DNA from 3 places in the Ferrimonas balearica DSM 9799 genome. Region 1 is predicted to be linked to each of the others. Evidence: predicted binding sites of a transcription regulator. Region 1 holds the regulator's gene; each other region holds the start of a gene.
What was found. Region 1 encodes MetJ, which represses methionine synthesis genes. Its sites were predicted from a motif close to TAGACGTCTAGACGTCTA; they were not measured.
Positions count from the first base shown of each region.

Region 1 (4,167 bases):
GGGTCGGCGTTGAACACCCCCTCCACGTCGGTCCAGATGGTGACGCCCTGCACCCCGGCCAGGCTGCCAATCAGGGTGGCGCTGTAGTCGGAGCCGTTGCGCCCCAGCAGCACGGTATCGCCCTGCTCATCGGCAGCGATGTAGCCGGTGATCACCAGCCGGGTGTGGGGCTGGGCCACCAGACGCTGCTCCAGCAGGTCACGGCTGTATTGCTCAATCGGTTGCGGGGTCAGGCCCGGTGCCACGGTGAGGAAATCACGGGCATCAAGGCTGGCTGCCGCCACGCCCAGTTGGCGCAGGGCCGCCGCCAGCAGGCGGGCAGACCAACACTCCCCCAGCGACTGAATCACGTTGCGCTGTTGTTGGGGTTCCTTGAGCCAGCCCGCCAGACGCACAAAGTCGGCATTGAGCTGGGCTTGCTGGGACTGGGCTTCGTCGCCGATCAGCAGCTGGCTGATCAGCTGACGCTGAAAATCCTGCAGCGCAGTCAGCGCTGCGGCGGTGTCCTCGCCCCGGCTCGCCTGTTCAATCAGGGCGATCAGGGCGTTGGTGGTTTTGCCTGCGGCGGACACCACCACCAGGTCGTCGGCCTGGCCCTGGGTCAGCAGGATATGAACCACCCGGCGGTAACAATCCGCATCCGCCAGGGAGGAACCGCCAAATTTATGCAGGTGACTGCGCGCCATGGTACTGCTCTCCTCTGTCCGTTCAGCCCAGGGCCTGGGTCAGGTCTGCGACCAGATCACGGGGGTCTTCGATGCCCACGGAGAGGCGGATCAGGGTGTCGGAGATGCCGGCCACGCGGCGGGCTTCCGGGTCCATCGCGGCGTGGGTCATGGTGGCCGGGTGGGCCACCAGGCTCTCAACGCCGCCGAGGCTTTCGGCCAGGGAGAACAGGGTCAGGCGTGACAGGAAGGCGCGCACTTCCGCTTCGCCGCCCTTCAGCTCAAAGCTGAGCATGGCGCCAAAGCCCGCCTGCTGGCGCTTGGCCAGTTCATGCTGGGGGTGGCTGGTCAGGCCCGGGTAGTGCACTTTGGCCACCGCCGGGTGGTCCGCCAGCAGCGCCACCACGGCTTCGGCATTGGCCTGGTGCTGCTGGATACGCAGCGGCAGGGTGCGCAGGCCGCGCAGGGTCAGCCAAGCGTCAAACGGCGCGCCGGTGATGCCAAGGCAGTTGCCCCACCAGGCCAGCTGCTCCGCCAGCTCCGGGGTTTTGGCGATCACCGCACCGGCCACCACGTCAGAGTGGCCGTTGATGTATTTGGTGGTGGAGTGGATCACGATGTCGGCGCCGAGGCTCAGCGGCTGCTGCAGCACCGGCGACAGGAAGGTGTTGTCGGCCACCACCAGCGCGCCAGCGGCTTTGGCCTGTTCGGCGATGCCCGCTACGTCGACCACGCGCAGCAGCGGGTTGGACGGGGTTTCCAGCCACACCATTTTCGGGTTCTGAGCCAGCGCTTCGGCCAGAGCGGCGTCGTCGCCCTGATCCACCACCGCCAGCTTAAACGCGCCCTTGTTGGCCTGAGAGGTGAACAGGCGGTAGCTGCCGCCGTAGCAGTCGTGCGGCACCACCAGCAGGTCTTCCGGGCCCAGCAGTGAGGTCGCCAGCGTTACCGCGGCCATGCCGGTGGCCGTCACCACCGCACCGGCGCCGCCTTCCAGCTTGGCGAGGGCGTCGGCCAGGGCGGAGCGGGTGGGGTTGCCACTGCGGGCGTAATCGTATTGGCGCGGCTGGCCGAAGTCTTCGAAGGTGTAGTTGGTGGAGAGGTAGATCGGAGGCACCACAGCGCCATGTTGCGTGTCGGTATCAATGCCTTCCCGGGCGGCGATAGTGGCAAATTGGTGCTGGCTCATTGGTGCATCCTCCAGTCTGACGCAAAGCAATTTTAGGGGGTGAGCGTATTAAGCTAACCATCATACGCCCGGGCGTCAAGACGTTTGGACGTCTAAACGTATATGGGTCGAGATGGCAACAATTTGACTCTACAGATGGTGTGGTTAAAATTTGCAACCGTAATCACGACTTAAAGGTGCATCGATGAGTGTCGAGTGGAATGGGGACTACATCAGCCCCTATGCGGAGCATGGTAAGAAAAACGAGCAGGTCAAAAAGATCACCGTTTCCATCCCGCTGAAAGTGCTCAAAATTCTGACTGACGAACGTACCCGTCGTCAGATCGGCAACCTGCGCCACGCCACCAACAGCGAGCTGCTGTGTGAAGCGTTTCTGCACGCCTACACCGGCCAGCCGCTGCCGCAGGACGACGACCTGCGCAAGGACAAGCCTGACGGCGTCCCGGCGGAAGCCCGTCGCATGATGGAAGCGCTGGGCATCGACTGGGAAAACCTGGACGATTAATCCTGAAGAAGCCTGCGCATCGCAGGCTTTTTTCTTGTTCTAACCAAAAGACTGTCGAGGCCGCTGTTGGATCTCAGCCTGCTTTGGGTTTTGGCTGTGGTGACCGTGGGTGCTGCCGTTCAGGGCGCCATCGGATTTGGCCTGGCCGTGGTGGTCACCCCCATCCTGTACATGATTGACCCCGCCTGGGTGCCTGCGCCCATTATCCTGATGGGAATGGCCCTCTCCATTCTCACCATGTGGCGCATCCGCGCCCCGCTGGACATTGGGGTGCTGGCTCCGGCCCTGCTGGGCCGCATTCCCGGTGGCATCATCGGCACCTACCTGCTGGTGGTGGCCTCGGCTGAGTGGCTGGGGCTGGGCATCGGCCTGATTGTGCTGGTGGCCGTCGCCCTGACCGTGCGCAAATACTCGGTGGCGTTTACCAAAGCCAACCTGTTCTGGGCGGGCACCCTGTCCGGGGTGTTCTCCTCCATCTCCGCCATTGGCGGGCCGCCGATGGCGCTGCTGCTCAACCACCATCGAAGTGCCGCGCAGATGCGCCAGACCCTCTCCAGTTTCTTCCTGTTTGGCTGCATCATCGCCCTGACCCTGCTGGCGCTGGCCGGTGAGTTGGGGTGGGATGACCTTTTGCGGGGATTCTGGCTGCTGCCTGCCACCGCGCTGGGCTTTGCCATCGGCGACAAGCTGGCCAACCGGGTGGAGCCGGAGCGGCTGAAAGCGGCGACGCTGGTGATCTGCGCTCTGGCTGGTACTTTGCTGGTGCTGCGCTCCGCCATCGCCCTGTGGCCCGAGGTTTGAGGCTTGAGGTTTGAGCCCCGAATAACGCCGTTTCCGAGGCCATAACGGTGGCCCTATCAGGTTGGGTGCTGTGGGCCACAGGCCCACGCTACGGTGACCTTCCGAGGCCCTATCCAATTGGGTTCCGTGGGCCACAGGCCCACGCTACGGTGACCTTCCGGGGCCCTATCCAATTAGGTTCCGTGGGCCACAGGCCCACGCTACGGTGACCTTCCGGGGCCCTGTCCAATTAGGTGCCGTGGGCCACAGGCCCACGCTACGGTGGCCTTCCGGGGCCCTATCCAATTGGGTGCCGTGGGCCACAGGCCCACGCTACGGTGACCTTCCGGGGCCCTATCCAATTGGGTGCCGTGGACCACAGGCCCACGCTACGGTGAGCTTCGGGGCCCTATCCGGTTGGGTTCCGTGGGCCACAGGCCCACGCTACGGTGACCTTCCGGGGCCCTATCCAATTGGGTTCCGTGGGCCACAGGCCCACGCTACGGTGACCTTCCGGGGCCCTGTCCAATTAGGTGCCGTGGGCCACAGGCCCACGCTACGGTGACCTTCCGGGGCCCTGTCCAATTGGGTTCCGTGGGCCACAGGCCCACGCTACGGTGACCTTCCGAGGCCCTATCCAATTGGGTTCCGTGGGCCACAGGCCCACGCTACGGTGACCTTCCGGGGCCCTGTCCAATTAGGTGCCGTGGGCCACAGGCCCACGCTACGGTGGCCTTCCGGGGCCCTATCCAATTGGGTGCCGTGGGCCACAGGCCCACGCTACGGTGGCCTTCGACGGGCCGATTCGCTTTGGTAGCGTGGGCTTTCAGCCCACGGTTGCTCGGAGTAACCGGTTATTCCGGTGCGGACAGGGTGAAGTGGCGCTCGCCGCGCACGTCGATGGCGCCGGGTTGCCAGCCCTGGGCCTGATAAAACCCTTCGGCGCGGGTGTTGGTGTCGGTGGAGAGGGTGATCACCCGGGCGCCGTTGGCAAACAGCCAGTCCACGGCCCGGTCCAGTAACGCTTT
Region 1 covers NC_014541.1:3,971,168-3,975,334, forward strand. The annotation lists gene metL (bifunctional aspartate kinase/homoserine dehydrogenase II) at 1-686, opposite strand, end outside; gene metB (cystathionine gamma-synthase) at 709-1,854, opposite strand; gene metJ (met regulon transcriptional regulator MetJ) at 2,039-2,359, shown strand; gene FBAL_RS17970 (sulfite exporter TauE/SafE family protein) at 2,426-3,160, shown strand; gene FBAL_RS17975 (GNAT family N-acetyltransferase) at 3,994-4,167, opposite strand, start outside.

Region 2 (4,167 bases), 580 kb from region 1:
ATCACCCGGGCGGATTTCACCACCTGGGGCAGGAACATCTTGCCCGCGCCGAACAGGTCACCCACCACGTTCATGCCGTCCATCAACGGCCCTTCAATCACGTCCAGCGGGCGGGTGGCCGCCTGGCGCGCGGCCTCGGTGTCCTCGTCGATAAATTCGGTAATCCCCTTCACCAGCGCGTGCTCCAGCCGCTTGTTGACCGGCCAGCTGCGCCATTCGGCGTCCTTGGGGTCTTCCGCCTGCTGGCCATCGCCCCGGTACTCTTCGGCGATCTCCAGCAGCCGCTCGGTGCCGTCGCTGCGGCGGTTCAGCACCACGTCCTCCACCCGCTCCAACAGCGGCTTGGGGATGTCATCGTAGATGGCGAGCTGACCGGCGTTGACGATGCCCATGGAGAGGCCGTTGCGGATGGCGTGATAGAGGAACACCGCGTGGATCGCTTCCCGCACCGGGTTGTTGCCCCGGAACGAGAACGACACGTTGGAGACGCCGCCGGAGAGGCGGGCGTGGGGCAGGGTGTCGCGGATGGTGCGGCACGCCTCGATAAAGTCCACCGCGTAGTTGTCGTGCTCTTCGATGCCGGTGGCGATGGCGAAGATGTTGGGGTCGAAGATGATGTCTTCCGGCGCGAATCCGGCTTTCTCGGTCAGCACCTGATAGGCGCGGGTGCAGATCTCCACCTTGCGCTGGTAGGTGTCGGCCTGGCCGGTTTCATCAAAGGCCATCACCACGGCAGCGGCGCCGTAGCGGCGGATCAGCTTGGCCTGATGCAGGAAGGCGGCTTCGCCCTCCTTGAGGGAGATGGAGTTCACCACCCCCTTGCCCTGGATGCACTTCAGGCCTGCTTCGATCACCTCCCACTTGGAGGAGTCGATCATGATCGGCACCTTGCTGATCTCCGGCTCAGAGGCGATCAGATTTAGGAACTTCACCATCGCCGCCTCGGCGTCCAGCATCCCCTCATCCATATTGATGTCGATGATCTGGGCGCCGTTCTCCACCTGCTGGCGGGCCACCTCGAGCGCGGTTTCGTAATCGTTCTCCTTAATCAGGCGGAGAAAGCGGGCGGAACCGGTGACGTTGGTGCGCTCACCCACGTTGATAAACAGCGCGTCGGCGTCGAAGTTGCACGGCTCCAGTCCGGACAGGCGGGTGGAGACGTTGTCGTTGCTGAGCAGGTGGGCCGGCGGGGTGCGCGGCGCATGGGGGCGCACCGCCTCGGCGATGGCGCGGATGTGCTCCGGGGTGGTGCCGCAGCAGCCGCCGACGATATTGAGCCAGCCGTCCGCCGCCCACTGGCCGATGATGGCCGCCATCTGGGCCGGGGTTTCATCGTAGCCGCCCATCTCGTTGGGCAGGCCGGCATTGGGGTGGGCGGAAACCGCGCACTCGCTGATGCGGTTCAGCTCACTGATGTAGGGCACCAGCTCTTTCGGCCCGAGGGCGCAGTTGAGGCCGATGGCGATGGGCTTGATGTGGCGCAGGGAGTTGTAGAACGCCTCGGTGGTCTGGCCGGTCAGGGTGCGGCCGGAGGCGTCGGTAATGGTGCCGGAGATCATCACCGGCCAGCGCTGGCCCCGGGCCTCAAACACGCTGTCGATGGCGAACAGGGCGGCCTTGGCGTTGAGGGTGTCGAACACTGTCTCCACCAGAATCAGGTCGGCGCCGCCATCCAGCAGCGCCTCGGTGGATTCGGTGTAGGCCGCTACCAAGTCATCAAAGTGGACATTGCGGAAGCCCGGGTCGTTCACATCCGGCGAGATGGAACAGGTGCGGTTGGTCGGCCCCAGCACCCCGGCCACATAACGGGGGATGCCGGTTTTGGCCGCCACGTCATCGGCGGCGGCGCGGGCCAGTCTGGCCGACTCGAAATTGATCTCCTTCGACAGCGACTGCATGTCGTAATCTGCCATGGCGATGGTGGTGCTGTTGAAGGTGTTGGTTTCGATGATGTCGGCACCGGCCTCCAGGTAGGCGGTGTGGATGGCGCGGATGATGTCGGGCTGGGTCAGCGACAGCAGGTCGTTATTGCCCTTAAGGGGGCTCGGCCAGTCGGCAAAGCGTTCACCACGGTAGTCGTCCTCGTCCAGCTTATAACCCTGGATCATGGTGCCCATGGCGCCATCCAGGATCAGGATACGTTGCGCTAATTGCTGTTCGAGTGCGTGCTGATCTGACATACCGCCACTTCCTTACTTGCTGCTGGCCCTACGATTTGGCCTTTTATCCGTATAGACGTCTATTTAAACAGAGCTGCCGGGCAAACGCCAGTGTCAGATCCGGCCACCATAAAAACCCTTAATGGTGAGTACGGCTCAGGCTAAACTGCGAATTCACAGGAAGATTCAGGGCGGGGAAGCGGGTGCGCAGAAAGGTCATTGGTGTCAGTAAACATCTGGGGCTGGCGGTGTTCTACGGCAGTCTGGGCACCGTGGTGGCCGCGTTGGCGCTGGGCGTGTTCTGGCTCAACAGCAAGCCGGACCTGGCGCTGTGGCACACCACCGTGCTTAAGCAGGAGTACCGCGCCGATAATGGTGACGCCACCTTCAGCGACTACCTGCAGCGGGAGGAGAGGCTGTTCAGTGAGCTGGAGCAGCGGGTCTATCGCCGCACCGATGGCCTGCCGCTGGAGCCCTTTAACCGCTATTTCCACAACAGCTTGTCCGACCCAGCTCTGTGGCCCCGCAACTGGAACCGCAGCTTTGAGTGGCCCAATCCCGATGCCGAATTCGGGGTGCTGCTGATCCACGGCATGTCCGACTCCCCCTACTATATGGCCCCGCTGGCCCGACACTTTGCCGACCGCGCTCACGTGGTGGGGCTGCGCCTGCCCGGCCACGGCACCGTGCCCTCCATGCTGACCACGCTGGAGTGGCAGGACCTGAAATCGGCCACCCGGCTGGCATCGGATTACCTGGCGCAGCAGGTGGGGGATAAACCGTTGTTGTTGGTGGGCTTCTCCACCGGGGCGGCACTGGGGCTGAACCACACCCTCTCCAGGCTGGCGGAGGGACAGGCGCCTCAGTTCGATGCCATGGTGTTCCTCTCACCGGCGATGGGGCTGGCTCCTATCGCTCAGGGGGCCTGGTGGCAGAACCGGATTGGCCAATGGCTGGGGCTGGAGAAACTGGCCTGGGAGAGTCTGGCGCTGGAGTACCACCCCTTTAAGTACGGCTCTTTTGCGGTGAACGCCGGGGATGTGGTGTATCAACTGATTCAGGCCAATCAGGCACTGATTGGCACGCTTTCGCCGGAGCAGATCGCCACCATGCCTCCTGTCCTGACCTTCAACTCAGTGATCGATGAGACGGTGGACACCCAGGCCCTGTTTGAATCCCTGTACCTTACTTTGGGCAAATCGGAGGACGAGCTGGTGCTGTTTGACATCAACCGCACCTGGCTGGATTTCCGCCTGCTGACTCAGGACCCCATTGAGGACTACACCCTGTTTCTGGATGCCAGCCAGACCCGCTTCAGAACCACCATTGTGGAGAACATCGGGCCGGGGCAACCGGAGGTGCAGGCACGGGAGATCCAGAGTGGCGAGGCGATGCCGCTGGGGATTGCCTGGCCCCGTGAAGTGCACTCCCTCTCCCACGTGGCGCTGACCATCCCGGAAGCCGACCCCCTGCTGGGCCCACACCGCGACCGGGAGCGGCGCCATATCCACCTGGGGGGCCGCGCCGTGCGGGGCGAACGGGGGATGCTGGCGATCCCCTCCGACGAACTGCTGCGTCAGAAATGGAACCCCTTCTACCCCTATCTGATTGAGCGGATGGATGAGTGGGTTAGCAAGGTGGTAACAAATGACAGCCCGGAGAAATCTTTCACGGAAATGCCGGAAAAGTAGCGTTTTATGATGTCCGTCATCGAATTGCGCCGACGTTATGGATGGCGCTTACCTTTTGGCCAGTAACTGACCTTGATCAAGGTGTTAATCAGTTGTTGCTGTGAACCTGTAGGGGATTGGAAGGGCGTTTCCCTTCCGCAACCTCGCAGGGATAATCATGAAATACCGCCACATATGGATATTGTTGTTTGGCCTGGCGCTGCCAGTTCAGGCGGATTGGGACTCTGACAAAGGCTGCCTGAGCTGCCACCAGGGCATCGAACAGTTCTCCGACATTCCCGGAATGGACTTCCTCAGCTGCACCGACTGCCACCAGG
Region 2 covers NC_014541.1:3,393,529-3,397,695, reverse strand. The annotation lists gene metH (methionine synthase) at 1-2,180, opposite strand, end outside; gene FBAL_RS15495 (alpha/beta hydrolase) at 2,363-3,850, shown strand; gene FBAL_RS15490 (multiheme c-type cytochrome) at 4,008-4,167, shown strand, end outside.
Region 2: metH (methionine synthase) is a predicted target of MetJ. The motif match lies at 2,225-2,242, and genes of this name have one in related genera.

Region 3 (4,167 bases), 1.4 Mb from region 1:
CCCTTTCTCACCTCATGGAGTGAACAAGATGAAAACCAAACTGCTGTCTCTGGCGATTCTCACTGCCCTCTCTGCTCCGGCCTTTTCTCACGAAGCGGGCGATTTTATCGTTCGTGTTGGTGCTGCCACCGTAGCGCCGAATGAAAGCTCAGGGCAAGTAGCCACTTTTGGTGAGTTTGCGGTTGATGACAACACTCAGCTGGGCCTGAACTTCACCTACATGGTGACTAACAACTTTGGTGTGGAACTGCTGGCCGCTACCCCATTCAGCCACGAAGTGACCCTGCCGGAAGCTGGTGTCAACGATCTGGCTAAGCTGAAGCACCTGCCGCCGACCCTGATGGCCCAGTACTACTTCGGTTCCGGTAACCTGCGTCCCTATATCGGTGCCGGTGTGAACATGACCGTTTTCTTCGACGAGAAGTTCACCAATGACCTCGACGGCGCACTGAGCGATCTGGACGTGGACACCTCCTTTGGCCTGGCGGGCCAGGTGGGCATCGATTACAAATTTAACGACAACTGGCTGGTGAACGCGTCCGTTTGGTATATCGATATCGGCACCGACGTGAACTTCAATCTGGGCGAAGACCGGGTATCCATTAAGACCGACATCGACCCCTGGGTTTACATGCTTTCCGTGGGTTACACCTTCTAAAGCGAAACCCGGTCACAAAGACAGACGCAAAAAAGCCACCCGCTTGGGTGGCTTTTTGCTGTGCGGGCCTCAGCCCTTGTATTTGCGCTTGTTGTAGATGTACTCCGGCAACAGCGCAGTCAGCCAGCTGATTACGCGCCAGCGGCGGGTAACGTACACAGTGTGTTTGGCTTTTTTCATTGCTTTGACGCACTGCTGGGCGATCACCGGCAGCGGCGCGCTCCACAGCTTGCTGCCGCGGCCCTGCATCTTGTCGAGGTAGCCCATGCGCAGGTCGGTGATGGTAACCGGCAGCTTCAGGCGCTGGGCATGCAGGCGCAGGCCCTGCAGGTAGTTCTGCTGGAACGCTTTGGAGGCGTGGAAGGCCACCTGCGGACCACCGCGCTCACCGGCGATGGAGGTCAGGGCTGCCAGTTGGCCATACTTTTGCTCCACCATGCGGGCAAAGGCGGCGTTGGCCAGGGCGGTAAAGCCGGTGACGTTGATGTCGATGACGGTTTTGTCCAGTGCCCAGGGCAGGTCCAGGTCCAGGCCACCGGCGGCGGTGTTGATCACCACCAGGGCGGCGCCGTCCAGCTTCTGCCACAGGGCCTCGAACGCCTCCCGACAGGCTTCCGGGTTCTGGATGTCGATGGCCACCATCTCGGTCTGCGGGCCCAGCTTTTCAGCCAATGGGGCCAGCGCGTCGGTATCCGCGGCCATCAGGCCGAGGCGCACGTTGTCTTTGGCCAGTTCCAGCGCCAGGGCCTGGGAGAGGCCGGAGTTTGCGCCGATCAGGATGGCACTTAATTGACTCATAAAAATGGAAACTCTTGCGGGGTATGGGCCGATTCTAGAGAGGCTGAAGGGGCCTCACAAGGTCATAACCGACACTTTCACAAAAGCTGTCCGGACTTGTGGACGTCCAGATGTCCTGTTATAACGGTCGAGTTACTTAAGGAGAAGCGATATGCCGGTCAAGGTGCCTGACAGTCTGCCCGCGTCCGCAATACTGCGGGGCGAGAACATCTTTGTGATGTCTGAAACCCGGGCTGAGGCCCAGAACATCCGGCCCCTGAAGCTGCTTATCCTTAATCTGATGCCCAATAAGATTGAAACCGAAACCCAGCTGTTACGGTTACTGGGCAACAGCCCCCTGCAGGTGGATGTGGAGCTGCTGCGTATCCACAACCGTCCCTCAAAGCACACCCCCTGTGACCATATGAACGCGTTTTATCGTGACTTCGAACAGGTGCGTGGCAACAACTACGATGGGCTGATCATCACCGGTGCGCCTCTGGGTGATCTGGAGTTTGAAGAGGTGGCCTATTGGGATGAGATCCGCGCCATCATCGACTGGTCACAGCAGCACGCCACCTCGGTGTTGTTCCTGTGCTGGGCGGCTCACGCGGCGTTCTACCATCTCTACGGCATCAAGCGTTACCTGCGGGAGGAGAAGATCTCCGGGGTGTTCCAGCACCGTCGGGTGCATGAGCATGTGCCGCTGCTGCGGGGCTTTGATGATGAGTTCTGGGTACCGCACTCCCGTTATGCCCAGGTGTCGCTGGACCAGCTCAAGGCCCATGGCGACCTGAAGGTGCTGGCGGAATCCGATGTGGCGGGCGCCTATCTGGTGGTGGATCAGAACAACCGCAATCTGTTTGTGACCGGCCATCCTGAATACACCCGCACTACCTTGCAGGATGAATACCGCCGTGACCTGGCCGCCGGGCTGACGCCGCAGGTGCCGAACCACTACTATCCCGAGGATGACCCCACCCGGCCGCCCCGGGCCAGTTGGCACGCTCACGGGGCCTTGCTGTTCAGTAATTGGCTCAACTACTACGTCTACCAGCAGACCCCGTTCGATCTGAACGACATGGCGGGCATGACCCCCTGGGAGTGACTCAGAACGGCATCTTTGTGGCGCCCTGGGGCAGGTGCCAGAAGCGTTTGTCGGCGAAGGCGTACTGCCACACCGGATACATCAGGATCAGCACCACCACGAAGTGCATCAGCAGCGGGAACAGGTGCATCGGGTCCGGTTGGTCGAGCCACACCATAAAGCCCATCACCAGGGTGAACTGACAGGTCACAAACAGCAGGCTGGCGCAGGCGATGGCAAACCAGCGCGGCACAATGGGATAGTGGTAGGCAAAGCCAAAAGCGGGCAGCAGCAGCAAACCACCGCACCAGACCACCAGCCACTGCAGCATGGTCAGCCCTCCGGTAAACAGCCAGGTCAGCAGTTGGGTGCCCATCAGGGCCGCCACCATGGCAATCATTACGCGCCAGAACAGCATCGTCGTCTCCCCAAAAGTGCGTATGCCATGCCGTTGTACCAAGGGGAATTTTCCCATTCAACTCAACTCGTTGGGTTACTTAACGCAGATCATGGTGAACAAAAAAAGCGCGGCCTGGGCCGCACTTTTTGGGGGGGGAGGGGGATGATCACTCAGAAGTCGTAACTCAATCTCAGGTAATAGAATCCGCCGTTAATGCCAACCGGTGCGGTGGCGGGATAGCGAGCCCCCGCAATGCCCTGCCAGGGATGCTCATCAGCACGTTGATCCAACAGGTTCTGGGCACCGATGGCAGCCGACACGCCATCTGCCATGTGGTAACGAAGCTCGGCATCCACGGTCCAGGCGGCCTCACCCTCAATGGGGAAGATCTCGGAATCCAGGTGGTCCTCAAAGTATTCGCCAAAGTAGTTGAGCCTGAGCAGGCCATCATAGTCGCCGATGCGGTGGTTGGCGGACAGGTTGCCTTTGTGGCGCGGCAGGTTTTGCTCCAGCAGTCGCACTTTGGTGTCACTGATGTTGGCCGGGTTGAAGTCGGTGACTTCGGTTTGGTTCCAGTTGTAGGCCAGGGCAAAGCTGGTGTCGCCCCAACCGCTGCTCAGGCGGTAGTTCGCCACCAGGTCGACCCCCTGAGTGGTGGTATCGAAGTCATTGGTAAAGTAACGCACGCTGCTGAAGCTGCTGGCGTCCAGAATACCCTGATTGAGCAGTGCCTGGATCTCATCGTCCGTCAGCGTCAACGGTGAGGTCTGACTGATTCGGTCCTGCACCTCGATATGGTAGTAATCGAAGGTAACGTACAGGTCACCCAGGGTGGCAACGGCGCCGAGGGTGTAACTGAAGGACTCCTCAGGTTCCAGCGGCTTGCCCCCTTTCTGCATTGCGATGGGGTTGGTCGGCGGCAGGGTGGCCTGGTCCTGCAGGCCGGTGGCGGAGAATTGGGTGGTCACGTTACGGACATTTTCCTGGCCAACGGTGGGTGCCCGGAAACCGGTATTGACGCTGCCCCGCAGCTTGAAGCGTTCGGACAGATCCCACAGTGCGGAGAGTTTGCCATTGATGGTGTCACCAAAGCTCTGGTAGTCCTCGTAGCGCAGCGCGGCGGCGAGAAGCAGAGTGTCGTCAACGCTTTTCTCAATATCGGTGTAGAGGGCGATGTTTTCCCGGCTGTGGGAGCCCTGGTCGCGGGGCTGAAAGCCCGGGAAGCCGTTGGAACCGATACTGAAC
Region 3 covers NC_014541.1:1,111,652-1,115,818, forward strand. The annotation lists gene ompW (outer membrane protein OmpW) at 29-658, shown strand; gene FBAL_RS05230 (SDR family NAD(P)-dependent oxidoreductase) at 728-1,456, opposite strand; gene metA (homoserine O-acetyltransferase MetA) at 1,608-2,543, shown strand; gene FBAL_RS05240 (hypothetical protein) at 2,545-2,940, opposite strand; gene FBAL_RS05245 (TonB-dependent receptor plug domain-containing protein) at 3,093-4,167, opposite strand, start outside.
Region 3: metA (homoserine O-acetyltransferase MetA) is a predicted target of MetJ. The motif match lies at 1,556-1,573, and genes of this name have one in related genera.